Regions from separate parts of the Ruegeria sp. CE12 genome, predicted to be linked through region 2. Evidence: riboswitches for the same ligand, from Rfam matches in the RefSeq annotation. Region 2 holds a riboswitch; each other region holds the start of a gene.
The links. A riboswitch is a leader RNA that binds a small molecule or an ion and turns the genes downstream of it on or off. The one in region 2 is predicted to bind thiamine pyrophosphate.
Positions count from the first base shown of each region.

Region 1: it holds a riboswitch for thiamine pyrophosphate, as region 2 does, so the genes downstream of both, thiC (phosphomethylpyrimidine synthase ThiC) here and thiD (bifunctional hydroxymethylpyrimidine kinase/phosphomethylpyrimidine kinase) in region 2, are expected to answer to the same signal.
Region 3: it holds a riboswitch for thiamine pyrophosphate, as region 2 does, so the genes downstream of both, thiB (thiamine ABC transporter substrate binding subunit) here and thiD (bifunctional hydroxymethylpyrimidine kinase/phosphomethylpyrimidine kinase) in region 2, are expected to answer to the same signal.

Region 1 covers NZ_JBQFRS010000004.1:3,817-14,171, forward strand. The annotation lists gene ACR0IO_RS11170 (glycosyltransferase) at 1-1,653, shown strand, start outside; gene ACR0IO_RS11175 (B12-binding domain-containing radical SAM protein) at 1,635-3,212, shown strand; gene ACR0IO_RS11180 (DUF7055 domain-containing protein) at 3,209-4,927, shown strand; gene ACR0IO_RS11185 (hypothetical protein) at 5,099-6,325, shown strand; gene ACR0IO_RS11190 (nucleotidyltransferase family protein) at 6,412-6,762, opposite strand; gene thiC (phosphomethylpyrimidine synthase ThiC) at 6,876-8,666, opposite strand; TPP riboswitch at 8,777-8,896, opposite strand; gene ACR0IO_RS11200 (hypothetical protein) at 9,038-10,355, opposite strand, start outside.
Region 2 covers NZ_JBQFRS010000012.1:82,020-92,374, forward strand. The annotation lists gene ACR0IO_RS20455 (alpha-ketoglutarate-dependent dioxygenase AlkB family protein) at 1-514, opposite strand, end outside; gene dnaK (molecular chaperone DnaK) at 728-2,635, shown strand; gene dnaJ (molecular chaperone DnaJ) at 2,710-3,858, shown strand; TPP riboswitch at 3,986-4,091, shown strand; gene thiD (bifunctional hydroxymethylpyrimidine kinase/phosphomethylpyrimidine kinase) at 4,134-4,937, shown strand; gene thiO (glycine oxidase ThiO) at 4,934-5,911, shown strand; gene thiS (sulfur carrier protein ThiS) at 5,895-6,089, shown strand; gene ACR0IO_RS20485 (thiazole synthase) at 6,092-6,862, shown strand; gene ACR0IO_RS20490 (thiamine phosphate synthase) at 6,859-7,455, shown strand; gene ACR0IO_RS20495 (HesA/MoeB/ThiF family protein) at 7,452-8,414, shown strand; gene ACR0IO_RS20500 (ABC transporter substrate-binding protein) at 8,434-9,369, shown strand; gene tenA (thiaminase II) at 9,366-10,040, shown strand; gene ACR0IO_RS20510 (ABC transporter ATP-binding protein) at 10,037-10,355, shown strand, end outside.
Region 3 covers NZ_JBQFRS010000005.1:324,880-335,234, forward strand. The annotation lists gene ACR0IO_RS14535 (heme ABC transporter ATP-binding protein) at 1-151, shown strand, start outside; gene queC (7-cyano-7-deazaguanine synthase QueC) at 354-1,052, shown strand; gene queD (6-carboxytetrahydropterin synthase QueD) at 1,052-1,405, shown strand; gene queE (7-carboxy-7-deazaguanine synthase QueE) at 1,402-2,103, shown strand; gene queF (preQ(1) synthase) at 2,119-2,583, shown strand; gene ACR0IO_RS14560 (glutathione S-transferase) at 2,662-3,318, shown strand; gene ACR0IO_RS14565 (winged helix-turn-helix transcriptional regulator) at 3,313-3,879, opposite strand; gene ACR0IO_RS14570 (VOC family protein) at 3,919-4,296, shown strand; TPP riboswitch at 4,447-4,553, shown strand; gene thiB (thiamine ABC transporter substrate binding subunit) at 4,586-5,566, shown strand; gene ACR0IO_RS14580 (thiamine/thiamine pyrophosphate ABC transporter permease ThiP) at 5,542-7,089, shown strand; gene ACR0IO_RS14585 (thiamine ABC transporter ATP-binding protein) at 7,076-7,768, shown strand; gene ACR0IO_RS14590 (ArsB/NhaD family transporter) at 7,945-9,309, opposite strand; gene ACR0IO_RS14595 (CBS domain-containing protein) at 9,334-9,822, opposite strand; gene rpmD (50S ribosomal protein L30) at 10,146-10,334, opposite strand; gene rpsE (30S ribosomal protein S5) at 10,347-10,355, opposite strand, start outside.

The sequences.
Region 1 (10,355 bases), on a different contig from region 2:
GCGCTTAAACGGGCGGGCGGTTTCGATCCGCGTTTCGCGCGCATGGGAGAGGACGAAGACCTTTCCCGGCGGTTGCGGGACATGGGGCAGTCGCTGGTGGCAATTCCGGATGCAGTTGTCGTGCACCATCAGCGTTCTGATCTGAGAAGCTGGGCAAAGAACATGTACGCGTATGGAAAAGGTCGCACCTGGCTGATCAGGCGTCACCCGAACGCTTGGTCGCCGGTGTTTCTTGTTCCGCCATTGGTACTGCTGGTGCTGCCGATTTACTTGATCTGCATTGCAGTGGTTTCCCTAGCATTGTGCATTGGGGTTAGAAAACCGGCGCTTTGGCTGCGATTGACCGCCCTTTTTGCAATGACGCATCTTCCATACGGTTTGGGTCAGATCGCCGGGCTGTTCATCAGCGGCGACAATCCCGATGCACGCCGCAAGCGCAGGCGCGTTGGGATGATTGCGCTCAAGAACGCAGGAAACAAAGGGGATGAGGCAATTCTTTGCGCGGTGTCCGAACGGCTGGAGAAATTCCTGTCCCAACCCGGAAATGCGGTGGACCCATATCTGATTGCCTTCGGACCAAGTGGAATTGACACCCGTCCGCTACCCGCCAGCAAAGAAGCGCGGGAACGTGTCATTCTGGACGCGCTGGCCCCGGCCAGCAGCTCGCGAGCGGTTCAGCCTCTTACCCTTATACCTGATGCATTGCGCAGCCTTGTGGTGTTTTCGGGCTTTCAGGGCATCTTTATCTCAGGTGGGCAATGGTTGCATGACCTGAGCTTGCCCAAGCACGTGGTCGTCTGTTCGCTTTTTGCCTTTGGTCGGTTGTTTCGCACGCGAACCGGTGTGTTCTGTATCGGGGTCGGGCCATTGCAGCGAGGTTTTTCCCGCCGGTTGACGCGATTGGCTTTGGGTCGCCGATCCCTTGTCATTACCCGCGATGATGCCTCGACCAAGCTGCTGCAGGATTGTGGTTTGAATCATGCAAGCACGGCGGCCGATCCGGCGCTTTTGCTGCCAACCTCACCGGTCACGGCATCTGCGAACCGCATACTGATATCCCCCTGCGCCTGGGCCAATTTCGAGAACCTGTATGAACTGGATCAGGCCAAGATCGACGAGAGCTTTCAAAACTGGACCAAACTGGTCACCCGATTGACCGAAGCCGGGCGCGAACTGGCCATGCTGCCGACCATGAATCCTGAAGATCGCGCCTTTGCCGAACAGATCGTCCAAACGACGGGCTGCGACATCGAATGTATTGAAACAGAGGAACTGCTGCCTTCTCAGGTGCAGGGCCATATCGCTGCATCGTCAGCGCTCATTTCAATGCGGCTTCATCCGGTGATTTTCGCCTCGAATTGTAGCACGCCGTTTGTTGCTCTGAACTACGCGGCTAAGGTCCGCGCCTTTTGCAAGCAGGCTGGGTACGAGGACCGTGTGGTTGAACTGAATGACCCCTGCTGGGCCGATACGGTGCTGCAAAAGCTTGACCAGCCAACCAAAGATGCGGCCCAGATCTCGTCGATCCGGTCAACGCAGATCGCGGCCCTGAACTCGGGTTATCAACTGCTTGAACAATGGTTGTCTGGCGTGGGAAAGACATCAATACCCGCACACGGAAAGGGACCAACGCAATGCGAATCGCCTTTGTAAATCCGCCTCTCAGAGACTGGCGTTTTTCCAGGTCTCAACGCAGTCCCGGGGTGATCAAATCGGGGACGTTGTACTATCCCTATTGGTTGGCGCATGCCACCGCATTGGCAATGTCGCGAGGCCATGAATGTCTGTTGCTGGACTGCGCCGCTGATGAGCTGTCGCGCGAGGATACCATCGACAGATTGCGTGACTTCGACGCCGAGCTGGTGGTGATCGAAACATCAACCCCCAGCGTTAACCATGATCTGGAAACCGTTGATCTGTTCAAGGCTGCTCTGCCGCAGGCCAGGTTCTGCTGTACTGGAACCCATGTAACGGCTGAGTGGCAAGTGGCCCTGACCCAAAGCAAGGCCTTGGATTTTGTCGCGATTGGCGAATACGACTTTACCATCTCCGAGCTTGCCGAGGCGCTTGAGCAGGGGCAGCCGATTTCGTCGGTTGACGGTCTGGCGTGGCGATCGGGCGATAGTTCGGAGCGGAGCGGTGATCGCACCCTGATCAGTGATATGGATGCGTTGCCTTGGGTGGCACCGGTCTACAAGCAGTTCCTGACACCTGAAAATTATCTGTTCACGATCGCGAACCAGCCCATGGTCATGCTGATCGGTGGTAGGGGCTGTAAGGCACGGTGCTTTTTCTGCGTATATCCGCAGGTGATGCATGGCCACAGCTATCGGTGTCGGTCGCCCGAAGATGTCGTGAACGAAATGAAATGGATTCAGGACAACATGCCTGAAGTTCAGGAGATCGTTTTCGAGGATGACACCTTTACCTCAGACCGGGTCCGTGCACAGGAAATTGCCCGGCTGGTCAAAGAGGCCGGTATCACGCTGCCATGGTTTGCCAACATCCGCGTCAACGTCGACTACGAAACGTTGAAAGCCCTGAAAGAAGCCGGGCTTCGGCAATGTGCGACCGGTTTTGAATCCGGTGACCAGACCCTGCTGATCAACATGCGCAAGGGTCAGACACTGCAGCAACAAAAAGACTTTATGGAGAACTGCCGCAAGCTGGGTATTCTCGTCCACGGCTGCTTTATGGTTGGATTCCCCGGTGAAACAAAAGAGACGCTGGCCAAGACCCTTGAGCTGGCCAAAGAATTGAATCCCGACAGTGCCCAGTTCTATCCGGTGATGCCCTATCCGGGCACCGGCGCCTATGAATGGGCACAGGAGGGCGGGTATCTGGCCACAACCAATTTCGACGAGTGGCTGAATCCCGACGGTCAGCACCGATGTGTTCTGGACCTGCCCGGTCTGTCGCCCAAGGATCTTGAGGATTTTTGCGAATACGCAGTGCGCAAGTTCCACTTCCGTCCGACCTACATGGTGCGCAAAGCGCTGCAGGCGGTTACAAATCCCAAGGAAGGCCTGCGTTCGGTAAACGCATTCAAGAATTTCCTGTTGTCGATCATCCGTGGTGACAAAGCGGTGACCAGTGCATTGCCGCCAAAGCAAACCGAAATTGACGAAGCCTGGAACGCCCGGACACGGGTGCCGCGCGGACGGATGGAAATGATCGAAGGAAAGAAAAGCCAGCTTAAACGCGCCAGTTGAGTAAGACGTTGCAAGCCTCAGACCTGCAATACGCCCGTGCTGGTGAAACCAGTGACCCTATGCTGCGCTATCAGTGGGCCATACGTGTTGCACTATGCGCCAAGCTCGGCTTCTTGGTGTTCTTCGCGTTCAACACCCAGTTCGTGATGGACGAATTCTGGCAGTTCGGGCAGTCTAAATATCTGGGCAATGGGTTCTTTGATACGATCTGGCCGTCCAAGGCGGTCGGCTATGCGGTGTTTTACAAACCGGCGCACTGGCTGGGTTGGGATGCGGTGTCGGCAATCATGATCGGCCGCTTGCAGACCGCTTTACTGGCCTGCGGAACGCTGGCCCTGCTGTATGGCATCACGCGGAAACTGGGTCAGGACCGGGTACGCGCGTTGCTGGTCATTCTGCTGGCCCTCAGCTTTTCAACCTTTATCGAGCGGGTATTTCGTACCCGATCCGAGTCTCTGGCGCTGTTTTTCGCAACTGCTGCGCTGTATTGGATCGTGTCCCGAGACATATCTCGTGCAAAGACTATTCTGATCGCCGGATTGTTCAGCGGGCTTGCCTTCATCGCGACGCAAAAGGCGGTTTACTTCAATCTCGCGCTTGGCCTTGGACTGGTGGTTGAGGCGCTTTTGCGTCTGGATCTACTGACAATGCTTAGGCGCGGCCTAATGCTGGTCGCCGGGTGGGTCATTCCCATTCTTGTCTACAGTATCGCGTTCGGTGGCTGGGACAGTCTGACGATACTGACCTCTCTTTTCCAAGGCCCGCTCAGGGTCGCCACAAGCGGACATGTCTATTACACCACTTTGGGGATGTTTTATGGGCAGACGATCGAGCGAAATCTGCTTCCTTATCTGCTCGCCGCTTTTGGACTGCTGGCTAGTCTATACAGGTGGAGGAAGCTGACACCCAGGCATAAGGTTGCGCTGGTTTTCACCCTTGTCATGATTGTGCTGATTGCACGTCATAATCAGCCCTGGCCCTATGTGTTTATCATGTTGATCCCGTTTCTGTGCCTTTGGGCCCCGGCCACACTGGACTACGCGGCACGCGGCAAGTTGCAGGCCAGATTGATCCATGCGGTATGGATCGTTGCCGTTCTTCTCAGCTTTGCCCGCAACATCACATATATTGAGCACGACAACCGGGCTGAGATTGATCTCATCCGGCAGGTCGAAACTCTGCTTGGGCCCAACGAAAAGTATTTTGATGGTATAGGTATGCTGTCAAACCACGCGGAATCTCAGCGCCGGTGGCTTGATACGCGACAGGTTCACATCGCGAATACCGAAGGCGAAGCTTCGGACTTCATGCGCAAACTGCGTGCCGTACCACCGCATTTGATCATTGACACCTACCGAACACAAAAACTGCGCGAGCTGATGAAACCGTTTCTTAAAAACTCCTATGTTCGGGTTGCGCCGAACATTGGCGTTCCGGGAGTTCGCTTATCGGATGTCAGCGAAGTGACGTTCGAAACGCCTCATGAGCAGGAGTTCGGACTGTTCGACAAAAGCGGGCAACCTGTGGCGGTGTCATTGTTGGTCGAGGACGAACCAGTGCAGCTGCCGGTGCTGTTGAAACCAGGGCCAAATCGCGTGCGTTTGGATGGCGTTGTCGATTGGCCTGTTTTCCTGCTGCCTGCGCACAAACCATATTCGGGCCTCCATCCGATTCCTGCACCCGAGCCGATTTTTGTGAGGGTCTATGATTACTGAAACGAGCAAACGCCGTTCATGCAGCGCTGTTTGCCTGATTGATACCACCCAACCTGCGGATTGATTAAAAGGTCCAATTTGAACCTAGGATTCTCATAGTCGGACACGAGCCTTAATTTCACCACCTTCTCGGGTGAGAGAAAATCCAGAGCATCAGTTTGGATCATATTTATGACAATGAATTCAATCGTTTTGGTCGCCGGCTTATTCGCAGTATTAGTGGGGATACGGTCTCGCAATCCGCGGCCGGCAGAAATCGACCTGATCGCAAACCCACAAACCCGGCAGGGGACCATTGGTCTGTATTTGTTGCGTGGGCCTTACACGTTCATTGACCCCAGCGCGGACCCAACGATGTTGTTTAGTTTCCGCTACGGCGAAGGTTCGTTTACCTTGAAAACGGTGGCATGGGCACTTGGGCTATCCTCCGTCTTTGTGGTCAGTGCAATCTACTTGGGCTGGGCGCTTTTTGATATCACAACCTACGGAGCGTGGAGCTTTTTTAACGATGACGTTCCAGCGAACAAGCGTTGGTTTCAGGCAGCCATCAGCGTGCTGCCCATGTTTGCGTTTGTTGCGGCGGCAGTAGATCGGAACAAGCTGAGTGCCCGTTTCTTTGGGGGATCGGACACTTATTATGATCTGGCGTATCAGATCGGCTACGGTGTGTTTCTGATTGTGCATAGTCGGGTCTTCGAAAACACTGGGCTGTTTATGATGTCCGGTTTCCTGGTCGCTTTGGTGCCGAACGAGCGTAAGATGGCCTTTGTGCTTGGGTTGGCTTTGTGTGCGGCATTTGTGCTGGGTTATCTGGGTAATCTGGGTGCGACCCACGGAGCGATGTTGATCTTCATCCTATTTATCGCCGTCAGTGCGTGGCTTGCGTTTGTCGCGATGGTTGAAATTCTCAGCGCGTTGCGATGGCATGATGCCGGTGATGTGGCCATCGTCGCCGGGCTGGTCTGCATTGCAGCGATCGGGCTTATGTTTGCGCTGATTATCCCGTTTCTGATGGTGTTCGTTCTCTATGCAATCATGGTTTTGACACATGAAAGCGTAAGTAACGACTGGGTGAACCTGGTAGGTCCGTTCCGCGAGGGTGGTGTCCCGGCTGCCATTGTGCTGAGCATTGCCTGTATTCCACCACTCCTGCCAACGTTGTGGATCATGTGCCGTGGTCTGGGTACGCTGATTGCCAGAAATACCCCCATGATGTCCCGTTTCATTGCAGAGCTTAAGGTGAGTGAAGGGCCCCTGAACCAATCAGGGTTTGACAATCTGATGCGCTCGTATCGCAGTGCCAATGTTCTGGGTTTCGGAGTATCCACGGTAGCGACCTTTGCATTGCTGGCCGCTGCGTTGTGGATACTCAGCACCGTCTTTACAGTGACTGGCTGAAGCCCTTCGGGCTTCGCCAACCGTTTCGGCGGCCGCTGCACCAGTTTTCGAAGCTTTGCGGGTCAATTCACCTGCATGTGCAACAACTAACCGGCCTCGTCTTCGAAGTACTGACGAAAGAAAACCGTGACGCCTTCGGATTTTATCGATCTTTCGATGGCCAGTCCTGCCCCCGGTGCAAACCACTCAAGCTGAACCCTGTGATTCAGCGCAGCTTCCAGATCTTCCACCCGGCGGTCATGCCAGTCCATATAGGCCATCTGAGCATAATGATGCGGGCTGGCCGGGAACACTTGTATTGCCAGATCAAAGTCGCTGTTTGCGGAATGCGTACCACGAGCCCGGCTGCCGAAGAGGATCACTTTTCGAATAATTGAATGCTGCTTTGCCCAATATTTTATGGCGTTGCTGTGTTGCTCGCTCAGTCCGTTAGTCACCGGTAAACCCTGTTTTTTGCCTGATGCGGTCTATTTAGGTGTCCAATGTAACATCTCCTAGATCCGGATTTCAGACGGATGCGAGACCGGTTGGACCGGTCTCGCCATATCGGTCAGTCTTCAACAGGCAGGTAAAGATCTCCACCTTCCCGGAACTTGGCGGCCATGGCCTCCATTCCTTCTTTCTGCGCCTCGGACCGGATGTCGTGGCTGATCCGCATCGAGCAGAATTTCGGCCCGCACATCGAACAGAAATGAGCGACCTTGTGCGCTTGTTTCGGCAGAGTCTGGTCGTGGAATTCGCGCGCGGTGTCGGGGTCGAGCGACAGGTTGAATTGATCTTCCCAACGGAATTCAAACCGGGCACGCGACAGGGCATCGTCACGGCGTTGCGCGCCTGGAAGTCCCTTTGCCAGATCCGCCGCATGGGCGGCGATCTTATAGGTGATCACGCCGGTTTTCACGTCGTCCCGATCCGGAAGCCCCAGATGCTCCTTGGGCGTGACGTAACAGAGCATCGCGCAACCGAACCAGCCGATCATCGCCGCGCCAATGCCACTGGTGATGTGGTCATAACCGGGTGCGATGTCGGTGGTCAGGGGGCCAAGCGTGTAGAAGGGGGCCTCGTGGCAGCACTCCAGCTGTTTGTCCATGTTCTCTTTGATCTTGTGCATCGCCACATGGCCGGGGCCTTCGATCATTACCTGACAGTCCTTTGCCCAGGCGATCTTAGTCAGCTCCCCCAGCGTCTCGAGCTCGGCAAACTGTGCTTCGTCATTGGCGTCAGCAATGGAGCCGGGACGCAGACCGTCCCCGAGACTGAACGACACATCATAGGCCCGGCAGATGTCGCAAATCTCATCGAAATGCTCATACAGGAAGCTTTCCTTGTGGTGATGCAGGCACCACTTGGCCATGATCGATCCGCCGCGCGACACGATGCCCGTCACCCGGTTCACCGTCATTGGAACCATGTGCAGGCGCACGCCCGCATGGATGGTGAAATAGTCCACGCCTTGTTCGGCCTGCTCGATCAGCGTGTCACGGAACACTTCCCATGTCAGGTCCTCGGCAATGCCATTGACCTTTTCCAGCGCCTGATAAAGCGGCACCGTGCCGATCGGAACCGGTGAGTTGCGGATAATCCATTCACGGGTGTTGTGGATATTGCGGCCTGTGGACAGGTCCATGACCGTGTCGGCGCCCCAGCGGATCGACCAGACCATCTTGTCCACTTCCTCTTCCATCGAAGAGGTAACAGCCGAAGTGCCCATGTTGGCGTTGATTTTGACCAGAAAGTTGCGCCCGATGATCATCGGTTCGCTTTCGGGGTGGTTGATATTGGCGGGGATGATCGCGCGACCTGCGGCGACCTCATCCCGCACAAATTCCGGAGTCACATAGTCCGGTATGTTGGCACCCCAATCATTGCCTTCACGTTGCTCGGCCACTGCCTCGCGCAGCTGGTTTTCGCGGATGGCAATGAACTCCATCTCTGGCGTCACGATCCCGGCGCGGGCGTAAGCGAGTTGCGTCACCGCCTTGCCATCTGTTGCGCGCAGAGGCCGCGGGCGCACCGGGAATTCGGGCGTCAGGCGGTCGCCTTCTACAAACCCGTTATCCTCGGGTTTGATCTCGCGCCCTTCATACTCCTCGACATCACCGCGCGCCTCGATCCATTTGCGACGTAGTGGGGTCAGGCCCTCACGAATATCAGTGATTACGTTCGGGTCGGTGTACGGGCCTGAGCTGTCATAGACCGGCAACGGCGGCTCACCCGCTGTCGGGTGTACCGAAATCTCGCGCATTGGAACGCGGACGTCAGGGTGCAGTGTGCCATTCACGTAGATCTTACGCGATGCAGGCAGTTCACCAGTGGTGATCTTGGGATTGGGGACATTCATGTTGGTGCTCCTCAAGCAGTTCAACTCAAAAAGACACCAGATGAGTTTTGGCTTGGGGAAACGAGAGGGTGTACGGCCCCCTTGTTCGGAGAACGCCTGCCCGGATCCGTGGCCTGCGCGCCCTAGCTTCCTACGCCAGTATCAACTGGGTCAGGTTCAAAGGGTCGCGTCGCCGGGCAATGCCCCGTCAGCCTCTCAGTCCCCTCGGTGGGACTCCCCTGCGTGACCTTTGGTTAGCTCAGGCACCACGTCTGAGACAAGCCCTTATTCAGCCATGTTTCGATTTACATAAACACAGCGTTAGGTAGGAGGGCGCTGTCATCAGGAATTTGCCTCTGCGGCACCGGGTAGGTGCCGCAGAGATTTTTGTTTTAGAACGACCACTTAAGACCGGCGCGCAGGAACGGGCCCTGAGCATTGTCGCCGATCTCCTGTTCAGCCTTCAGCTCCAGCAGCATGTCCTGAACCAGATCTTTCTCATAACCCACTGCGACGCTTGCACCGGTAAAGTCTGTCGATGCAAAGATCACATTCTGAGTTGATGAGAAGACGGAGACATCGGCCTGCGAATCCCCCAGACCTCGGCGCAGCACACCGCTTAGCTGGCCTGACAGAACTCCGCCATTGTTGAATTGTTTTTCAACTTCGGCACCCAACCGGGCTTCGATCACCTCGGTTGTGATGTCTCCGACAGTAGCATTCGCGATCGAGCCGGTTTCCGTGTAACCATCATCCTTTTGATTGGTATATCTGGCGTCGGCAAAACCGATCAGCCCGAAATTGTCGCTGACATCGAACGCGCGCTCAACACCGATATGTGCAGTCAGCAAGGTGCTGTCATAATCTGCCTTTGCATCGGCGCTGCCCGTGATCTGACGTGTTCGATCAGTCGAAAGCCAGCCGTAACCAAGCCCGGCCTCAACCGTGAACGCGCCAAACTGGCGACCCACCGCTGCATCCAGATAGAAGCCGGTGGTGTCAAAGTCGGTCGTGCGGCTATCACCATCGGCCGTGAACACGCCCATACCAAAAGCCAGTGCAATGCCGTTTTCTGTCTGGCCGGAAAGTCCGGCACTGCCGTTGAACAGCTTCACATCGGTTTTGACGTCAGGATCGTTCTCGAACTCGCGATATTCTGCGTCGATCATTGCAAACGGGCGGAACCCACCGAAAGTCGCACCGGGCGCATTTCTGAACGAAACACCTTGTGTTACCTGCGGGGCTTGCTGGAACTGCAGCGCATTGCCGCTGCTGCCTACTACGCTGCCAAACATGGCGACGACATCGCCCGGCGTTGCAACGTCGGTCCCGTCAACGACAGCATATACCGGAGCTGCCCCACCTTCGTTCTGGACAAACCAGGCAGAGTCCTGATCCGAAATCTTGGTGGTGAATGTTCCCACAGTTGGTGCGGCGTCCTCAAAGCTGAAGACTTTGCTACCCCCTTGTGCGTCCAGATTCACATCGTGATCACCAACACGGATCCGGCCCGAGATGTTGTCTTTCGTATCTACGTTCAGGACACCTTTGCCGGTTCCCAGATAGATCGCATAAGCATCACCGCCGTCGGAAGTGGCCGAGATGGTTCCCACATCCGTAATCACGCCGTCAAAGTTCTCGAAATACAGACCATATGCATTCGCAGCGGGACCACCCGTTGCGCTTGCCGTGATAGATCCGGTGTTTGAG
Region 2 (10,355 bases):
AGGCAAGACGCGCCGGACCTCCCATGATCACAACGTCACCCGAGTTCAGCCAAATGGACTCGGTCTTGCCGCCCCGGGTCGTGTTTCCAATTCGAAAGAGGGCATCATCGCCCAGCGAGACGGACAGTACGGGCCAAGAGAAATCCGCTTCGTCCTTGTCCTGGTGCAGGCCCATCCGGGCAGCCTCGCCATAATAGTTGATCAGGCAGCAATCGGGATCGCGATCGGGACTGCAGAGATCTTTCCACATCTGCAGGATAACATCCGGAATAGCAGGCCATGCCGCGCCTTTCGGATGGGTGTCCTGATACCGATACCCGGCTTTGTCTGACACCCAGCCCAGACCCCCGGCCGAGGTCATGCGTACGGACATCTGCTTGCCTGATGGGGTGGTGGGATGGAACAGGGGCGCGGATTTCAGAATCGGACGCAAGACATCGATCAGCTGCGTCTGCGCGGCCCCGTCCAGATAGCCTTTTCTGATATCGAACCCCCGCAAAAGCAGCCGTGCCATTCAAGAATCCCCAATCCTTGCCAAAACCTTGCCAAAAAAGGCTACAGAATCCCGAAAACCTGCATTTCAGAACGCTTGCAGGCCTCTTGTCCCGCCCTTATATACGCCGGGACGCGCGATGGTGTAGTGCTGTCGCGCAGCACTGATCGGGGCCGGATGCCATAACGGGTCCGGACCTCGGGACATCGCCTTGAAGAGAAAGGGATTGAAAATATGGGAAAAGTAATCGGCATTGACCTCGGTACCACAAACTCGTGCGTTGCCATCATGGATGGCTCGCAGCCGAAGGTCATCGAAAACGCAGAAGGGGCGCGGACCACGCCCTCGATCGTCGCCTTCACCGAAGATGAGCGACTGGTCGGTCAGCCTGCAAAACGTCAGGCGGTCACCAACCCCGACAACACCATCTTTGGCGTCAAGCGTCTGATCGGTCGTCGTGTGGATGATGCAGAAGTCGAAAAAGATAAGAAAATGGTGCCGTACGCCATCGTCGATGGCGGCAATGGCGACGCGTGGGTTGAAGCCCGCGGTGAGAAATACTCCCCAAGCCAGATCTCGGCCTTCACTCTGGGTAAGATGAAGGAAACCGCCGAGAGCTATCTGGGTGAGGAAGTCACGCAAGCGGTTATCACCGTTCCGGCATACTTCAACGACGCACAGCGCCAGGCTACCAAAGACGCTGGTAAAATCGCCGGTCTGGAAGTGCTGCGGATCATCAACGAGCCGACAGCTGCTGCGCTGGCCTATGGTCTGGACAAGGAAGAAACCCAAACCATCGCGGTTTATGACCTTGGTGGTGGTACCTTCGACGTGACCATTTTGGAAATCGACGACGGCCTGTTCGAGGTTAAGTCGACCAACGGCGACACCTTCCTGGGTGGTGAAGACTTTGACATGCGCATCGTCAATTACCTGGCGGACGAGTTCAAAAAAGAACACGGTGTCGACCTGTCGCAAGACAAGATGGCCCTGCAACGTCTGAAAGAAGCCGCTGAAAAAGCCAAGATCGAGCTGTCCTCGACCTCGCAGACCGAAATCAACCAGCCGTTCATCTCGATGGGTGCAAACGGTCAGCCGCTGCACATGGTCATGAAACTGACCCGTGCCAAGTTGGAATCGCTGGTTGGCGACCTGATCAAGAAGTCGATGAAGCCTTGTCAGGCCGCCCTGAAAGACGCAGGTCTGTCGGCTGGCGACGTGGACGAGGTTGTTCTGGTCGGTGGTATGACCCGGATGCCGAAAGTGATCGAAGAGGTCACCAAGTTCTTCGGTAAAGAGCCGCACAAGGGTGTGAACCCGGACGAAGTTGTTGCCATGGGCGCCGCCATTCAGGCCGGTGTTCTGCAGGGCGACGTCAAAGACGTGGTTCTGCTGGACGTGACCCCGCTGTCGCTGGGCATCGAGACGCTGGGTGGCGTGTTCACCCGTCTGATCGACCGCAACACCACGATCCCGACCAAAAAGTCTCAGGTCTTCTCGACCGCTGAGGACAATCAGAACGCCGTGACCATCCGCTGTTTCCAGGGTGAGCGCGAAATGGCCGCGGACAACAAGATCCTGGGTCAGTTCAATCTGGAAGAGATCCCGCCCGCACCGCGCGGCATGCCTCAGATCGAGGTGACTTTTGACATCGATGCCAACGGCATTGTCTCGGTTTCGGCCAAGGATAAAGGCACGGGCAAAGAGCAGAAGATCACGATCCAGGCGTCGGGCGGTCTGTCGGACGAAGATATCGACAAGATGGTCAAGGATGCCGAGGAAAACGCCGAGGCAGACAAGGCCCGCAAAGAGCTGGTCGAAGCCAAAAACCAGGCCGAAAGCCTTGTTCACGCGACCGAGAAATCGATCGAGGAACATGGCGACAAGGTCGACCCGTCGACCGTCGAAGCGATCGAGCTGGCCGTTGCCGCGCTCAAGGATGAGCTGGAAACGGACAATGCGGACAAGATCAAGTCGGGCATCCAGAACGTGACCGAAGCGGCCATGAAACTGGGTGAAGCCATCTATAAGGCGCAAGCGGAAGAGGGCGAAGATGAGCCTGCAGCCGCAGATGCCGCGCCTGGTGATGACGATATTGTCGATGCCGAGTTCGAAGATCTGGACGACGACAAGCGTAACTAACGGGTAACCGGGCCAATTTGGGCCGGTCCGGTTGCCGGGCCGGCCCGATTACGTTGAGGCATAAGGAAATACTGATGTCAAAACGCGACTATTACGAAGTGCTCGGCGTGTCCAAGAGCGCTTCGTCGGATGAAATCAAAAAGGGCTTTCGCAAAAAAGCCAAAGAGCTTCATCCAGACCGCAACAAGGACAACCCGGATGCCGAAGCGCAGTTCAAAGAGGCTAACGAGGCCTATGATGTGCTGCGTGATGCCGACAAAAAAGCTGCTTATGACCGTTTTGGTCATGCTGCGTTTGAGAACGGCATGGGTGGCGGTGGTCGTCCCGGTGGCGGATTTGGCTCTGGTGATTTCTCCAGCGCGTTTTCGGATGTCTTCGACGATCTGTTCGGCGATTTCATGGGTGGCCAGCGTGGTGGTGGCGGTGGACGTCGCGCGGCACGTGGATCGGACCTGCGCTACAACCTGCGCGTAACGCTGGAAGAAGCCTATTCCGGCCTGCAGAAAACTATCAATGTACCCACTGCCGTGGCCTGTTCATCCTGTGATGGCACCGGTGCGGAAAGTGGTGTTGAGCCAACAACCTGTCCGACCTGTTCGGGTATGGGCAAGGTGCGGGCGCAACAGGGCTTCTTCACGGTCGAACGAACCTGTCCGACCTGTTCGGGCCTCGGTCAGATCATCAAGAACCCCTGTAAATCCTGCAACGGCGCGGGCCGTGTTGAAAAAGAGCGTGCTCTTTCGGTCAATATCCCTGCTGGTGTTGAAACCGGTACTCGTATTCGCCTTGCTGGCGAGGGTGAGGCTGGAATGCGCGGTGGCCCTCCGGGTGATCTCTACATATTTGTCGAAGTCGCGCAGCATCAGCTGTTCGAGCGTGACAGCATAAACCTTTACTGCCGCGTTCCGGTAAGCATGGCCAAGGCCGCGCTGGGCGGTTCGATCGAAGTACCGACCATTGATGGTGGTCGTGGTCGCGTGCAGATCCCGGCCGGCAGCCAGTCTGGCCGCCAGATGCGGCTTCGTAGCAAGGGTATGCCCGCGCTGCGTGGTGGCGGAGTTGGCGACATGTTCATCGAACTGGCCGTAGAGACTCCGGTAAACCTGACCAGCCGTCAGAAAGAACTGTTGCGTGAGTTCGAAGATCTGGGTGAAGACAACCATCCGGAATCAAAGAGCTTTTTCTCATCCGTCAAATCCTTTTGGGATGGGATGAAGGGCTAAGAGCCCAGCAATCAAGAATGTCAGGCCGGTTCGTCAGAGCCGGCCTTTTTTGTTCCTTAGGTCCAGTTTGATCTGAAACCGGTTCAGATTGGCCCTTGAAACCCGGCTCAAGCCCTGAGATTGTCCGCGCGAACCGTTGGGGTGCCCTGTCTTGGGGCTGAGAGGCGTGAATGCGCTAACCCATCGAACCTGATCCGGGCAATACCGGCGTAGGGAACGGTCTTAGTGCACAGACGTTTTCCATGCCCGTTGCCCTTTGAATATGGAGCAACGACATGGCGCATATTGCCCTGACAATTGCAGGATCGGACAGCGGAGGTGGTGCCGGAATTCAGGCCGACCTCAAGGCGATGTCCGCGCTGGGTGTCTATGGCGCCAGCGTTCTGACTGCAGTGACAGCACAGAACACTCAGGCGGTAACCGCGGTACACGGCATTCCATTGGAGGTGATCTCCGCGCAGCTCGAAGCGGTTCTGAGCGACCTCGACGTCGGTGCGATCAAAATCGGGATGTTGGCAACGCCCGAAATCATCCAGACAGTGGCTCAGGGGATTTCTGGTTTCGAAGGTCCGGTGGTGCTTGACCCGGTGATGGTCGCTAAATCCGGTGACGCCCTGTTGGCCGCTGAGGCGGTTCAGACCTTGCGTGACGTGCTGTTGCCCTGTGCAACGGTGATAACGCCCAACCTGCCCGAAGCAGCCTGTCTGCTGGATCAAACCGCCGCCAGGGCGCCCGCGGATATGATCGCCCAAGGTCTTGAGCTTTGTGAGATGGGTGCACGTGCCGTTCTGATGAAAGGCGGTCATGGAGAGGGCGAAATCTGCCACGACTTACTGATTGATGCGTCGGGTAAAGTGGCTGATTTCAAAGCACCTCGCAAATCCACAAGAAACACTCACGGCACCGGGTGCACATTGTCATCCTCGATTGCCGCCGGACTTGCACAGGGATTGAACCTGACAGAAGCAGTGACTCAGGCGCATCGATATCTGCAGGGCGCAATTGCCCGCGCAGATGACCTTTGCATAGGGCAGGGACATGGTCCGGTGCACCATTTCCATCAGGTCTGGTCGGCGTGACGGTCTGGTCTGTCATAGGTGCCGGTGTTGCCGGTCTGGCGGTCGCGAGTGAAATGGTTTCCCGTGGCGCACGCGTTCAGGTCTTTGATCCTGGCGGCCCGCCTGGCCCACATGGGTGTTCCTGGTGGGCTGGTGGCATGCTGGCGCCTTGGTGTGAATACGAGAACGCCGAGGAACCTGTGCTGCGACTGGGTCAACAGGCCATCGATTGGTGGGCGGACCGGACGCAGGTACACAGACAAGGTACCCTCGTTGTTGCGAATGCCCGGGATTTGCCGGATCTGCGTCGTTTCGCGCGTCGTACCGAAGGTTTTGAACAGGTTGAACAGGCGAAAATTGCCGCATTAGAGCCTGACTTACATGAATTCGGAAAGGGTTTGCATTTTAGCGCAGAGGCGCATGTCGATCCCCGGCAGGCGCTAAACGATCTCTATTGTCAGCTGCGCGAACAAGGGGTGGAGTTTCACCAGAAACTCGCGCCTGCGAAGATGGAGAATGCAGTTGACTGCCGCGGGCTGCATGCGCGTGAGTACTTGCACGATCTGCGCGGCGTGAAGGGCGAGATGCTGGTGATCCGCTGCCCGGATGTGGCGTTGAACCGCCCCGTACGCCTGCTGCATCCACGCATGCCGCTTTACATCGTGCCGCGTGGCGATGGCATTTACATGCTGGGCGCGACGATGATCGAATCCGAAGACAGCAGCCGTATTACTGCGCGTTCGATGCTGGAGCTGCTGAGCGCGGCCTATGCCCTGAACCCAGCCTTTGGAGAGGCTGAGGTGTTGGAAATCGGTGTCGATCTTCGCCCAGCCTTTCCTGACAACTTGCCACGCATCCGGCGGCTGGGCCGGACAATCTATGCCAATGGCCTCTATCGCCACGGCTATTTGCTGGCGCCTGCATTGGCGCAGGGCGTTGCCGATCTGGCGTTGGAAAACAAACACTCGGAGATGGTTGATGAAGATCGTCCTTAACGGTGAATCGCGCAACGTGCGCGCGGAAACCTTGTCTGAACTGCTGAAGGAATGCGGGTTCTCTGGTCGCGTTGCCACAGCAGTGAACGAAGATTTTGTCCCATCCAGTCTGCGCATTGCCCACAAACTGGCCGAAGGCGACCGGATTGAAGTTGTTGCGCCAATGCAGGGGGGCTGAGCATGAAACGTTTTTACGGCACCGATTTACCAAACCCCCTGATGCTGGGAACAGCGCAATATCCCAGCCCTGCCATTCTGGAACAGGCTTTTCGCCAAAGCGCTGCAGGCGTGGCCACGGTTTCGCTCCGCCGTGAAGGGGCGGGCGGCGCGGGACAGACGTTCTGGACCATGATCCGTGAGCTTGGTGTACTGGTTTTGCCGAACACGGCTGGCTGCCACACGGTCAAAGAGGCAGTTACCACTGCTCATATGGCACGTGAGGTGTTTGATACGCCCTGGATCAAGCTGGAACTGATCGGTCACACGGACAGCCTGCAGCCGGATGTGTTTCAGCTGGTCGAGGCCGCTCGCATTCTGACCGAGGATGGGTTTCAGGTGTTCCCGTACACAACGGACGATCTGATAGTCGGAGAACGGTTGCTGGCCGCCGGCTGCGAGGTCCTGATGCCCTGGGGCGCACCAATCGGGTCAGGTCGCGGGCTGAACAACGAATACGCATTGCGTGCCATGCGTGCTGAATTCCCGGATGTGCCATTGGTTGTTGATGCAGGCATCGGTCTGCCAAGCCATGCGGCGCATGCAATGGAACTGGGCTTTGATGCCGTCCTTCTGAACACAGCCGTTGCCCGTGCGGGTGATCCGGCTGCGATGGCCAAGGCGATGGCGCTGGCGGTTCAGGCCGGACAATTGGCCCATCAGGCCGATCCGATTGAAGCGCGCGACATGGCCGAGGCCTCTACTCCCGTTGTTGGAAAGGCGTTCCTGTCATGACCCTTGATCGATTTTACCCGATCTTTGATCACTCAGACTGGTTGCGCCGAGTGCTGCCTTTGGGTGTTAAGCTGGTACAGCTGCGCATCAAGGATCAGCCAGACGACGTCGTGTGTCGCGAAATCGAAGTGTCACAAGCTCTGTGTCGCGAACATGGTGCTGTGCTAGTGGTGAATGACTACTGGCAGGCAGCTATCGAAGCGGGCTGTGACTGGATTCACCTGGGTCAGGAAGATTTGGATGACGCCGATCTCAAGGCGATCCGTAAGGCCGGTCTGAAACTGGGTGTTTCAACCCATGATGATGACGAGCTCGAGCGCGTCCTGGCAATGGGTCCGGATTATGTCGCGCTGGGCCCTGTATATCCGACCATCCTGAAAAAGATGAAATGGCATCAGCAGGGCTTGCCGCGAGTGACCGAATGGAAAGCACGGGTAGGTGACATCCCCTTGGTCGGTATTGGCGGCATGAGTGTCGAACGCGCGCGTGGCGTATTCGAGGCTGGCGCGGATATCGTTTCAGTTGTCACCGACATCACTCTCAACGACGACCCCGAAGGGCGTGTGCGTGAATGGATCGAGGTCTGCAAATGACGCGCTATTCCCGACAGATGATCCTGCCCGAGGTCGGCGATGATGGGCAAAAAAGCCTTTCCAGATCGCGGGTTCTTGTGATCGGAGCTGGTGGTTTGGCAGCACCTGTTTTGCCATTGTTGGCCGGGGCGGGGGTTGGACATCTGACGGTGATGGATGGGGATGTCGTTGAGCAATCGAACCTCCATCGCCAGACCTTGTTTACAGAGAAAGACTGCGGCCGCTCAAAGGCAGAGGCGGCGGCTCAGCGTTGCCGAGAACTAAACAGAGAAATCGAAATCTCGGAATTGAATCAGCCTCTAACAAGCGAAAATGTGGCAAACCTGGTATCCAAACATGATTTGGTGTTGGACTGCGCGGACAGCTACGCGGCCAGCTACACCTTGTCAGACAGTTGCCTGGAGCTGAGAAAACCCCTGATCAGCGCGTCTGTTCTGGGGCTGTCGGGATATGTCGGTGGGTTCTGTGGCAGAGCCCCCTCATTGCGCGCGGTTTTCCCCGAAGCTCCTGATAGTGGTGCAAGCTGCGCCACAGCAGGGGTGCTGGGTCCCGTGGTTGCGATGTTGGGTTCGCTTCAAGCGCAGATGGCGCTGAGCGTCATCCTTGGTCTTGAGCCGAGCCCCCTCGGGCATCTCGTGCAGTTCGATGCCCGTACATTCCGCAGTACCGGATTTCGCTTTGATCAGGCGCCCGAGCCGTCACAGGCATTCCGCTTTGTTTCCGCCAGTCAGCTGAGCGAAGCCGACGTGATTGTTGAGTTAAGGGATGTTGCGGAGGCGCCGGAGTTTATTCATCCGAGTGCCAAACGGACGACTCCTGAAGATCTCATATCAGAGCCTAACAAGGAAAAAAGACTGGCCCTGTGTTGCGCGACCGGCCTGCGGGCATGGCGCGCTGCCGAACGTATTCAACCAGATTGGCCGGGCGAGATCGTCCTCGTCGCGGCCTCAACCTCGTGAACAGAAGGAAACGCGAGACATGAAAAAGCTGATTACAGCTGTTGCCCTGTTGGCCGCTACACCTGCGTGGGCCGAAGACAAGATGACTTTGTTGCTGGATTGGTTCGTGAACCCGGATCACGGACCAATCATCATTGCGCAGGAAAAGGGTTACTTTGCCGATCAGGGGCTTGAGGTTGAAGTCATTCCGCCTGCAGACCCGTCAGCCCCGCCGCGTCTGGTTGCAGCCGGACAGGCCGATCTGGCGGTATCCTATCAACCGCAGCTGCACTTGCAGATCCACGAAGGCCTGCCGCTCAAGCGTGTCGGTACGCTGGTTGCAACACCGCTGAACTGTCTGCTGGTGCTCAAGGATGGTCCGATCGAAACGCTTGCCGATCTCAAGGGTAAGAAGGTTGGTTTTTCAGTAGCGGGTGTCGAAGAGGCTGTTTTGTCCGCGATGCTGGGCGTGCATGACGTCGCCTTGGATGACATCGAAATGATCAACGTCAATTTCTCTCTGTCTCCGTCGCTGATGACCAGGCAGGTCGATGCAGTTATCGGGGCATTCCGCAACTTTGAACTGAACCAGATGGATATCGAGGGTGTCGCCGGCCGTTGCTTCTATATCGAAGAAGAAGGTGTGCCGCCCTATGATGAACTGATCTATGTCGCCAATCCCGATACGATGGACGCCGACAAAGTCGCCCGCTTTCTGGCCGCGACCGAGAAGGCAACGCAGTTCATCGTCAACAACCCGGAAGAAAGCTGGGAAATCTTCGCCGCAACCTCAGTTGAATTGCAGGATGAGCTGAATGCCCGCGCCTGGGTAGATACATTGCCCCGCTTCGCGCTGCGCCCTGCGGGTTTTGACGCAGGCCGCTATGCCCGGTTCGAGGCTTTCCTGAAAGACAGCGGCATGATCGACAGCATCAACCCTGTCAGCGACATCACTATCGATGTGACTTCACAATGAGCGATTATGGCAAAGCCTTCACGTTGATGCGTGATACTGCACAGGGGCCGTGGCGGGACTACACCCGCCACGCCTTTGTCGAAGGGATGAAGGACGGAACACTCCCACGTGAGGCGTTCCTGCATTATCTGCGACAGGATTATGTGTTTCTGATCCACTTTTCCCGCGCCTGGGCGCTGGCGGTGGTGAAATCGGAAACACATGATGAGATGCTGGCTGCCTCCCGCACCGTGAATGGTTTGATTAGCGAAGAGATGAAGCTGCATATCGGCATTTGCGAGGCCGAAGGCATCCCGCAGGATCAGCTGTTCGCCACGCCGGAGCGGGCCGAAAACCTCGCTTATACACGCTATGTGCTCGAGGCGGGTTACAGCGGTGATCTGCTTGATCTGCTCGCGGCCCTTGTACCTTGTGTGATGGGATATGGTGAAATCGGCACCCGCCTTGCTGCCGAGGCGACCTCTGAGACCTATCGCGACTGGATCGACGCTTATTCGAGCGATGAGTATCAACAGGCCTGCTATGCGGTTGGAGAGCTGTTGGATTCGGCTCTAACTCGGCGCATTGATGCAGATTTTGAGGCATCTCCACGCTGGGATCGCCTCTGCCAGACGTTCCGCACCGCGACTGAGCTTGAGGTCAACTTCTGGCAGATGGGCTTTACCCCATGACACCAGCGCCCGATCTGATTTTCGAGGGCCAGGCGTCAATCGGCAGCGCGAGCCTGTTCGCGCCATTGTCGCTGTCGCTGGCGTCCGGGCAGTGGACCTGCCTTTTGGGTGGATCGGGCGTTGGAAAAACCACAGTCCTGCGGTTGATCGCGGGGCTGGACACAGGCGCTGATTTTTCTGGCCAGATCGCCGCCAGCGACGGGAAACCAGTCGCTGAGCGTGTCGCCTACATGGCGCAGAACGATCTTTTGCTGCCATGGGCGACCGTTGCGCAGAACGTCTCGCTTGGCGCGCGGCTGCGGGGCGAGAAAATCG
Region 3 (10,355 bases), on a different contig from region 2:
GCAAGGCCGCGTTTGGGGATCGGGTGCACCGTCAGAGGTTTTGAACGACGACATTATGCGGGATGTCTACGGCATCAATTTGCAGATGAATAAAACACCCCCGACTCAGGTTCCCTTCGTACTGCCTCAGGCCATGTATCAGATCACCTGACAGACCTAGTATGATCGCGATCTCCTGAATTCGGGACCGCGATCATACACGTCCTGACGTTGATATCCGGTTTATCGCGGATTGCAGCCCAAACTGCCCCCACGGCTCAACGCAAAGTGCATTGCATTCTGCGCGGTTTGCTCCTATGCGTCCCGGCCACCGGTCGCAGCCTACCCGGGTATCAAAACAAGGACTGAAAATCATGAAGACTACATTGGTCTGCTCCGGCGGACTCGATTCCGTTTCGCTTGCTCACGTTCTGGCGAATGACGGACAATTGTCGCGTCTTGTGTCATTTGACTATGGCCAGCGGCACAACAAAGAACTGGCCTTTGCCGCCGCCTGTTCCGAGCGTCTGAACGTACCTCATCACGTGATTGATCTGCGATCCGTCGGGGCCTCGCTGACTGGTTCTGCGCTGACGGATGACCTGGACGTACCTGATGGCCATTACGCCGAAGATACGATGAAAGTTACGGTGGTGCCGAACCGCAATGCGATCATGCTGACCATCGCATATGGTGTCGCCGCTGCTGCGGGTGACGACGCCGTTGCAGCTGCGGTGCATGGCGGGGATCACTTCATCTATCCCGATTGCCGTCCTGCATTCACGGATGCGTTCGATGCGATGCAACGCACGGCTCTTGATGGCTACGCAGATGTCTCATTGTACGTCCCCTTCGTGCATCGTTCCAAGGCTGACATCGTTGCCGAAGGTGCACGGGTTAACACACCATTTGATCAGACGTGGTCCTGCTACAAGGGCGGAGAAAGCCACTGTGGTCGTTGCGGCACCTGTGTGGAGCGGCGCGAAGCATTCGATCTTGCCGGTGTAGCTGACCCGACCCTTTATGAAGACCCCGATTTCTGGCGCGCGGCGGTTGCAGGAAAGCAAGACTGATGTTCCGGATCACCAAAGAGTTTCACTTCTCTGCCTCACATCAGCTGGGCCACCTGCCCGAAACACATCAATGCGCACGGCTGCATGGGCATAACTATATCGTGGTGGTCGAACTGGCCGCAGCCGAATTGAATCAGGACGGTTTTGTTCGGGACTATCAGGAACTGAAGCCCCTCAAGACCTATATCGACGACAGCTTTGATCACCGACATCTGAACGATGTGATGAACGAAATCTCAACCGCCGAGAACCTGGCGCGTCACTTCTATGAATGGTGTTCAGCCCGCTGGCCAGAAACGGCGGCCGTCAAGGTATCTGAAACACCTAAGACCTGGGCGGAGTATCGGCCATGAGCTTGAGGATATCCGAGATCTTCGGCCCCACTGTACAGGGCGAAGGCGCACTGATCGGCGAACCGACGGTCTTTGTCAGGTCCGGCGGATGTGATTTTCGTTGTTCGTGGTGCGACAGCCCCCATGCAGTCGATAGCGACTATCGTCATGACTGGACCCCGATGAAGGCCGAGACGGTCTGGGCCGAGGTCCAACGCCTGTCCGGCGGGCAACCATTGACCGTTTCGCTGTCAGGCGGCAATCCGGCCATTCAGGATTTCGCCCCGCTCATTGCACTGGGCAAGGAACATGGATACGGATTTGCCTGCGAAACCCAGGGCTCGATCGCCAAGCCGTGGTTCTCAGATCTCAACATGCTGATCCTGAGCCCCAAACCGCCAAGCAGCGGGGAAATGATGGATTGGGGTCAGTTTGACGCCTGCTTGGCTGCACGCCCAACCCATACCGTCCTGAAGATTGTGATCTTCGATGGTGCTGATTTTGATTGGGCGCGCGAAGTTGCAGATCGTTATCCGGATCTGCCGCTCTATCTTCAGCCCGGAAATCCGAACAGCGATCCCACGGAACCCATCGACCTGGGTGAAACGACAGGACGATTGGAATGGCTGATCGACACAACCCTTAACGCACGATGGTTCAGACCCCGTATTCTTCCCCAGCTGCATGTACTTGTCTGGGGCAACAAGCGCGGCGTCTGAGCAAAGGAGAAACACATGAGTGACAGCATCTACAGCAATCTCACCCAGTTGGGCGGCGCAACACAAATGCCTGCCAGCCCCGAAGAGGCCGAGCTGGAGCGTGTCCAGAACCCGCAGGCGGACGTGGACTACAACGTTCGCTTTACGGCACCCGAATTTACCTCGCTCTGCCCGATGACAGGACAACCCGACTTTGCACATCTGGTGATCGACTATGTGCCGGGTGATTGGCTGGTCGAAAGCAAGTCACTGAAACTGTTCCTTGGTTCTTTCCGGAACCACGGTGCATTTCACGAGGATTGCACAATCTCGATCGCGCGGCGTCTGGCGGAGTTCCTTGAACCCCGCTGGCTGCGTATCGGCGGATATTGGTATCCGCGCGGGGGCATACCGATTGATGTGTTCTGGCAAACCGGTGCGATGCCCGAAGGCGTCTGGATTCCCGATCAGGGTGTGCCACCCTATCGCGGGCGCGGCTGAGCTGATGATGCGGGCGAGGCAATCGAGCGCTGCGCCCGCATATTTGACTATGACACAGAAAGCCGGATAGATCGCAATATGGCTCAGCACCCTGTTTTCTGGACGTTTCGCCGGTGTCCTTATGCGATGAGGGCGCGCCTCGCGCTGGTCAGCGCGGGTGTAAAGGTCGAGCTGCGTGAGATCCTGCTGCGGGACAAACCACAGGCTTTTCTTGATACTTCAGCGTCTGGGACAGTGCCCGCTCTTCGAACCAATGATCAGGTTCTGGATGAGAGTCTGGACATCATGATCTGGGCACTAGAACAGAACGACCCCCAACAGTTGCTCGATATGACAGAGGAAGGTTGGGAGCTGATCTCAACAAATGACGGCCCGTTCAAGGATGCGCTGGATCACACCAAATACGCCACGCGATATCCCGATCTGGACGTAGAGGTTGAGCGGCAAAAAGCGGCCACCTATCTGACCGACCTTGACCAAAAACTGGATGGGCAGGCGTGGCTGTTCAGAGATCGACCAACGATTGCAGATCTGGCAATGCTGCCATTCGTGCGCCAGTTCGCAAATATTGACCGTGTGTGGTTTGACGCTCAGCCCTGGCCCAACCTGATCAGATGGCTGGACCAATTTCTGACTAGCGACACTTTCGGGCAAATCATGCACAAATACGCACCTTGGTCAGAAGGTGATGTGCCGATTTGGTTCGGTACCTCAGACGTTGTCTCCGACCTATAACTGCCGCAACTGCGAACCGGTTTTGAATACAATCACCGGACCTGTGATTGCTGTGATTGTTTCACCGGTATTTATCGGATGGTAAGTCGCGCGGGGTGGTCGTGCGCCATCATCGATGTCGCGTTGCACCCAATCCCGCTCCTCCATCATTCGCAAGGACTGTGAGAGGGCGCGATCAGTGATCGTCAGCAGGTTTCGCCTGATCTCGTTAAAGTGGCTCAGTTCATGAAGGGTTGCCAGAACGGGCAACGTCCATGAGCGCCGAAGCAGATCCTGATTATCTTCGCTGGTCGCAGACAGGATCTGATTGGCGAACCGGGCTGCCACTGCACCACGCTGTGTCAGTCGAAATTCCGGTCGCAACGGATGGCCGTAGCCCGGGTTTCGCTCAAGCAATCCAATTTGGATGAGATGATCTACACTCTGAGAGAATGACGTACGGCCCGCGCCGGTTGCAGCCAACAATGGCGCCTGCCGCCCAGGGACACCTTCGTGAAGATTGGAAAGAATGGGCAGGGCCCACGCCCGCGAAGTGATGTTGACAAGTGCATCAATGTACATAAAGTATAGTTACTATATTTTACCTTAAAAGGAAAGATGATGCCGCTCATTTCCCTGGAAGAAACCATAACAATTGCGCTGTCGGTTAAGGATCGTCACGCCAGCGCCGATTGGTACGAGAGCATGCTTGGCTTCAAAACGCTTTATCATGCAGATGAGGCAGGTTGGTCAGAGCTAGAAACCCTGACCAAGGGCGTAACCCTTGGGCTTGGTGAGCACACCAAACCCGCGCCCGGAAACTGCGTCCCTGTATTCGGCATCGCCGACCTAGACAGCGCAAGGCAAAAGCTAGAACAGGCTGATGTTCAGTTTGACGGCCCAACAGATGTAGTCGAAGGCATGGTCAAGACGGCGACATTCTATGACCCCGACGGCAACGCCTTCATGCTTGCCCAAGATTTGACGGGCGGGTCCTGAGGAATTGTAGACCCAAGGATCGTTGCCGAAGTTGCGGCAACGGTCTGCAATTAATGTCAGATATGAGCAATTTGTGAGCGCTACCTTTCGGTTCGTGCACCCTGGGTGACGCGATTATAGTTGTAATCGGGTCTCCATCCTCCTAATCACAGCTTCACCTCGGGGTGCGTGGCCTGCCGCGCTGAGATGCCTATCAGGCGAACCCGTTGAACCTGAACCGGCTAGAACCGGCGGAGGGAAAGGTGACGGTTTCATCCATCCTTACCCTCTCGCCGCAATGGAGGATGATATGAAACATCTGCTGATTGCTGCGGGATTACTGAGTGCAACTTCGGCTATTGCCGCCGACAAACCTCAGCTGACCGTATACACCTATGACAGCTTTGTCTCGGACTGGGGTCCGGGTCCGCAGGTCGAAGAAGCTTTTGAAGCGGTCTGCAATTGCGATCTGAATCTTGTTGGCGTTGAAGATGGCGCCGCCCTGCTGTCACGTATCCGGCTTGAGGGCGAAAACTCGGAAGCTGACGTGGTGCTGGGACTGGATACCAGTCTGATCAATGCAGCCAAGGAAACCGGTCTGTTTGCACCCAGTTCCGTTACAGCTGACTACGCGCTGCCGATTGAATGGACCGACGACGTTTTTGCGCCCTACGACTGGGGCTATTTCGCATTTGTTCACAACGCCGATTACTCGGCCCCAGCGAATTTCCGTGAATTGGCGAACAGCGAGACAAAGATCATCATTCAGGATCCACGTTCTTCCACACCCGGCCTTGGTCTGTTGTTGTGGGTGAAGGCGGCCTATGGCGATGAGGCACCCGAAATCTGGGCTGGTCTTGCAGACAATATCGTAACAGTCACCAAAGGGTGGTCCGAGGCCTATGGCCTGTTCCTCGAAGGTGAATCGGATATGGTCCTCAGCTATACCACCTCTCCGGCCTATCACCTGATCGCTGAAGAAGACGCTTCGAAATCGGCAGCTGTCTTTGACGAAGGCAATTACATGCAGGTTGAAGTGGCAGGGAAACTCGCCGGGACTGATCAGCCGGAACTGGCGGATCAATTCCTGGAATTCATGGTTTCGGATGCGTTCCAGCAGATCATTCCTACAACCAACTGGATGTACCCGGCAGTGACCCCGGCAGCTGGGTTGCCCGAAGGGTTTGAAACCCTGACCATTCCGGAAAAGGCTCTGCTCTTTTCACCCGATGAAGCCGCCGACGTGCGGGATCAGGCACTTGCAGAATGGTTGAGCGCGCTCAGCCAGTAAGCCCATTGCCGGGTATCGGCGCGGCTGCCCTGGTCGCCGCGCTGATACTGGGCACACTGGCCGCAGTCACCCTGCGTGCCGAAGCAGGCGGTGGATTTGGTCCGGCCGACTGGGCTGCCCTGCGTTTTACACTTACTCAAGCGATACTTTCCGCGCTGTTCAGTATTGGATTGGCGGTTCCGGTTGCACGAGCACTCGCCCGGCGACGGTTTCCCGGGCGTCGCGCGCTGATTGCGCTGCTTGGCGCGCCGTTCATTCTTCCCGTTATTGTTGCGATAATCGGATTGCTGCAGGTCTTTGGTCGGGCCGGCTGGATCTCTGATATATTGGGTTATTTTGGCTTCGCACCCATTCGTATCTACGGCCTGCATGGCGTGGTATTGGCCCATGTATTCTTCAATTTGCCCCTTGCCACGCGCCTCATCCTGCAGGGATGGCAAGAAATTCCGGCCGAGCGATTTCGCCTCGCTGCTCAGTTAGGCTGCAACGGAGTGGCCATGTTCCGGTTGATCGAGTTGCCGATGCTGAAACGGATTTTACCGGGCGTGCTTGCGGTAATCTTCGCCATTTGCCTAACCAGTTTTGCTGTTGCGCTGACTCTGGGTGGCGGGCCCCGTGCGACCACAATCGAACTCGCGATCTATCAAGCCTTTACCTATGACTTTGACCTCGGCCGTGCTGCACTGTTGTCGGCGCTACAACTGGCCCTGACTGCCGCTGCAGCTTTGGCCGCCCTAAGGTTTTCTCACAGGGACGGCTTCGGCACCGGGCTGGATCGCCCCATCCGCCGGTGGGACGGCGGCGCGCCCATTGCCGATGCCTTATGGATCATCGCAGCGGCCGCGTTCCTGCTGCTTCCTTTGGCATCTGTTGTGATTTCAGGTTTTGCTGGTCTCTTCGAAACGCCAGCTTTGGTGTTCCGCGCCGCATTGACCTCGGTCATGGTGGCGGCCGCGAGTACTGCAATCTTGCTGCTGCTGGCGCTGCCCATGGCCACTGCTGTCGCGACAGGGCGATATGGAATTGTTGAGCTCAGTGGCATCCTCGGGCTGGCCGCATCACCGCTGGTGATCGGTACCGGATTATTCATTTTGGTCAGGCCTGTGGCCAACCCGACAGCGCTTGCGCTTCCGGTGACGGCACTGGTCAACGCAGTTATGGCTCTGCCCTTCGCATTGCGCATTCTTGTCCCGGCCGCGCGCGATGTGGTGTCGCGACACGGCCGACTGGCGCTTTCCCTCGATATGACCAACATGACCTTCTTTGTCCGCATTCTGCTTCCTCGAATGCGCGCGCAGATCGGTTTTGCAGCCGGGCTGGCCGCAGCCCTTTCGATGGGAGATCTCGGGGTGATCGCACTGTTCGCAGACGCCCAGATAGCAACGCTGCCTTTACAGATTTACCGCCTGATGGGAGCTTATCAAATGCAAGCCGCCGCCGGAGGGGCGCTGCTTTTGCTGCTGTTGTCCATGTCGGCGTTCTGGATATTGGATCGCGGAGGACGCTGGCATGCTGAAGCTTAGTGATTGCGTCATTGAAAATGGCAATTTCACCCTGCACGCCGATCTTGGCATCGAACCCGGGGCGAGCGTTGCAATCATTGGCCCATCAGGTGCAGGTAAATCGACATTGTTGGAATTCATTGCCGGTTTTCGTTCCCTAACTCAGGGTCAAATATTCTGGCAGGGTACCGAGATAACAGATCTGCCACCGGGCAAGCGTCCGCTGGCAATGCTATTTCAGGACGGCAACCTGTTCCCTCATTTGACCGCTGAGCAGAATATCGCTTTGGGGGTGCGTCCAAATGGACGACTGAGTCCAAATGAACAGGACGAGGTTCAAACCGCCCTGACACGCGTAAATCTGACGGGAATGGGCACTCGCAAACCTGCAGAGCTATCTGGCGGGCAGCAAAGTCGGGTGGCTTTGGCCCGAGTGCTTGTTCAAAGGCGCCAGGTGCTTTTGCTGGATGAACCGTTCGCTGCACTTGGTCCTGCTTTGAAAGCCGAAATGCTGGATTTGGTTGCTGATTTGATTGAGGGGACTGGCACAACTCTGTTGATGATCAGTCACGATCCGCAGGACGCGCGCCGCATTACCGATCAGACAATACTCGTTGCCGAAGGTCAGGCCCATTCGCCGGTTGAAACGACAGCGCTGCTCGACAACCCACCTCCCAGCTTGCGCAGCTACCTGGGATAATCGCTTCGGCACGAGGCGATTTGCCAGATGTCAGGCCTGCATGTTGTCAGGAACTACTCTGCTGCATCGTTCACCCTCAGAGTTCGTAGGGATAAACAAAGCCCGTCAGGGGCATGAAACCCTGGGGTTCACATGCCCCTGACAATGGAAGGCAAATTCGCATCTAACGCAATGCGTCAGAAGTAGCGCAACCAGATGTATACGTTCGCGATCATCAGGGTCAGGATCATGATCGGGAATGCGATTTTGGCAAACGCGATAAAGCCGATGGGCTGCTTTGCTTTCTCGGCAAATGCTGCAACCGTCAGGTTCGCACTCGCGCCCAGCAAGGTACCGTTGCCACCCAGACAAGCCCCAAGTGCCAATGACCACCACAACGGTTCAATCGCGTCTTCTCCACCAAACGTGTCGGCTGTGGACTCGATCAGCGGAATCATGGTCGCCACGAAGGGAATGTTGTCGAGGATCGCCGACAGGATACCTGAGGCCCAGAAGATGAAGAACGCGGTCCACATCATATCGCCCTGTGTCAACTCCAGTACTTTCTCACCGAAGAACGCCAGCAGACCTACATGCTCAACGCCGGCAACGATGACAAAGAGACCACCGAAGAAGAAGATCGTGACCCATTCGACTTCGCCAAAGATATGGTGCACAGATTCCGACTGCTCTTCGCCGTGCTGGTGCCCATAGGCCAGTAGCATCAACAAGCCTGCACCGGCCAATGCGGAGGTACCAGGCTGAATGCCATACCCATGCCCCAACGTGAAACCGAGCAACACCAACGCCAGAACAGACAGCGACTTGATCATTAGACCTACATCCGTGATCGCTTCGGATTCATTGAACCCCATAATCCGCTCACTGGCGGATTTCGGAATGCTGGCAAGCTCCTTGCGGTTCATCAGGTAGATAATTCCCGTGAGGACCACCAGACAGATCGCCGAAATCGGTGCCAGATTCACAACAAACTCATTGAAGCTGAGGCCTGCGGCGGAGCCGATGATAATATTCGGCGGGTCACCGATCAGGGTTGCTGTGCCCCCGACATTCGAAGCCAGAATTTCAGCAATAAAAAACGGGAAGACGCGCGTTTCCAAAGCTTCGGTGATCAGCAAGGTAATCGGGGCAATAAGCAAGACGGTTGTCACGTTATCCAGCAATGCTGAAAACACGGCCGTGATCAGCGTCAACATGATCAGAATACCGGTAGGATTGGCCTTGACCGACTTTGCGGCCTTGATCGCCACGAACTGAAACAGTCCGCATTTGCTGGTGATACCCACAATGACCATCATACCAATCAAAAGGGCCAGTGTATTGGAGTCGACCCCGGCCACCGCCTGTTCCTGATTGATGATCCCGAACAGTACCATCAGCGATGCGCCAAGCATTGCCAGAATGGCTCGGTTCACTTTTTCGGTTATCAGTACGGCGTAGACCAGGATCAGGATACCGGTCGCGACCCAAAGGGGATCAATGCCCAATAGTTGTGGAACGGAGAACGCAGCCTCTCCGTGTGACGTAGAATGCTCAGCCAAGATTTTTGTCCGGTTCGTTGGTGGTTAGCTCAGTGCGCGATCCAGAAGTGAGTTTGCACTCACCGTGCCCACAAAACGCTTTGTTTCAGGCTCGACAAGGATCACGTGCCGCTTGAATTTGTAGATCAGAAAAATGCCTTCCATCACCGGTGTATCCGGTGCGGCCACTGGGATGTTGGTCGGTCTCGACATGTTGTCGCGCACCTTTTCTGTCTTCAACCGCTCCAGCTGCTGATCGAAGTCATCCCGTGTGAGATTCATGAAGCTGAGAGACTCGATTGGCACCCGCGACGCATCGTCGTTCAGACCGATTGTTGCTGCTTTGGGCAGGATCAGCTTTAGAAGTGTCGGCGCAGTGAATACACCGACATATGTGCCGTCATCTTCTACCACCGGCAAAAACCGCGCACGGCTGTCCCTGATGATATTAAAGGCGGTGGCAATGCTCTCATCCGGATGGATGGTTCGCTGAACTTCAGTCGGCACCATTACGTCATAGCAGGTCAGGCCCATGGGTATCCTCTGTCTTCGTATGGCTGCCCGGCGATCTGCCAATTGGGTGGCCTCATCTGACTTCGCGTTTGCGAGGCAAACCAGCAAAGCCGAATCGAATTTTTTCTGACGGTGGTGTCTTTTCACTGCCACGCAGGATTGGCCAGCCTTTTTGCGAAATTGTTTGTCGGCGTGTCGGTTTTTCTGTTGCTTTGGCCGACAATCACAACACATTAAGCCGGTTTCTCTCCAATCTGCGGCCTCTGCTTAACCAAGATCCGCTGACACAAAAAAACGCCCCCGAATGATCGAGGGCGTTTCCATGTACTTCGAAGGTATCGGGCTTAGCCGCGCTCTTCGATGATCTCAACCAGATGCGGGATCTTGTTGACCATGCCGCGAACCGAAGGGGTATCTTCCAGCTCACGGGTTTTGTGCATCTTGTTCAGGCCCAGACCGATCAGGGTTGCGCGCTGTTCAGCGGGGCGACGGATCGGAGAACCGATCTGCTTGACGACGATGGTTTTTGCCATGGTTCGCTCTCCTTACGCTTC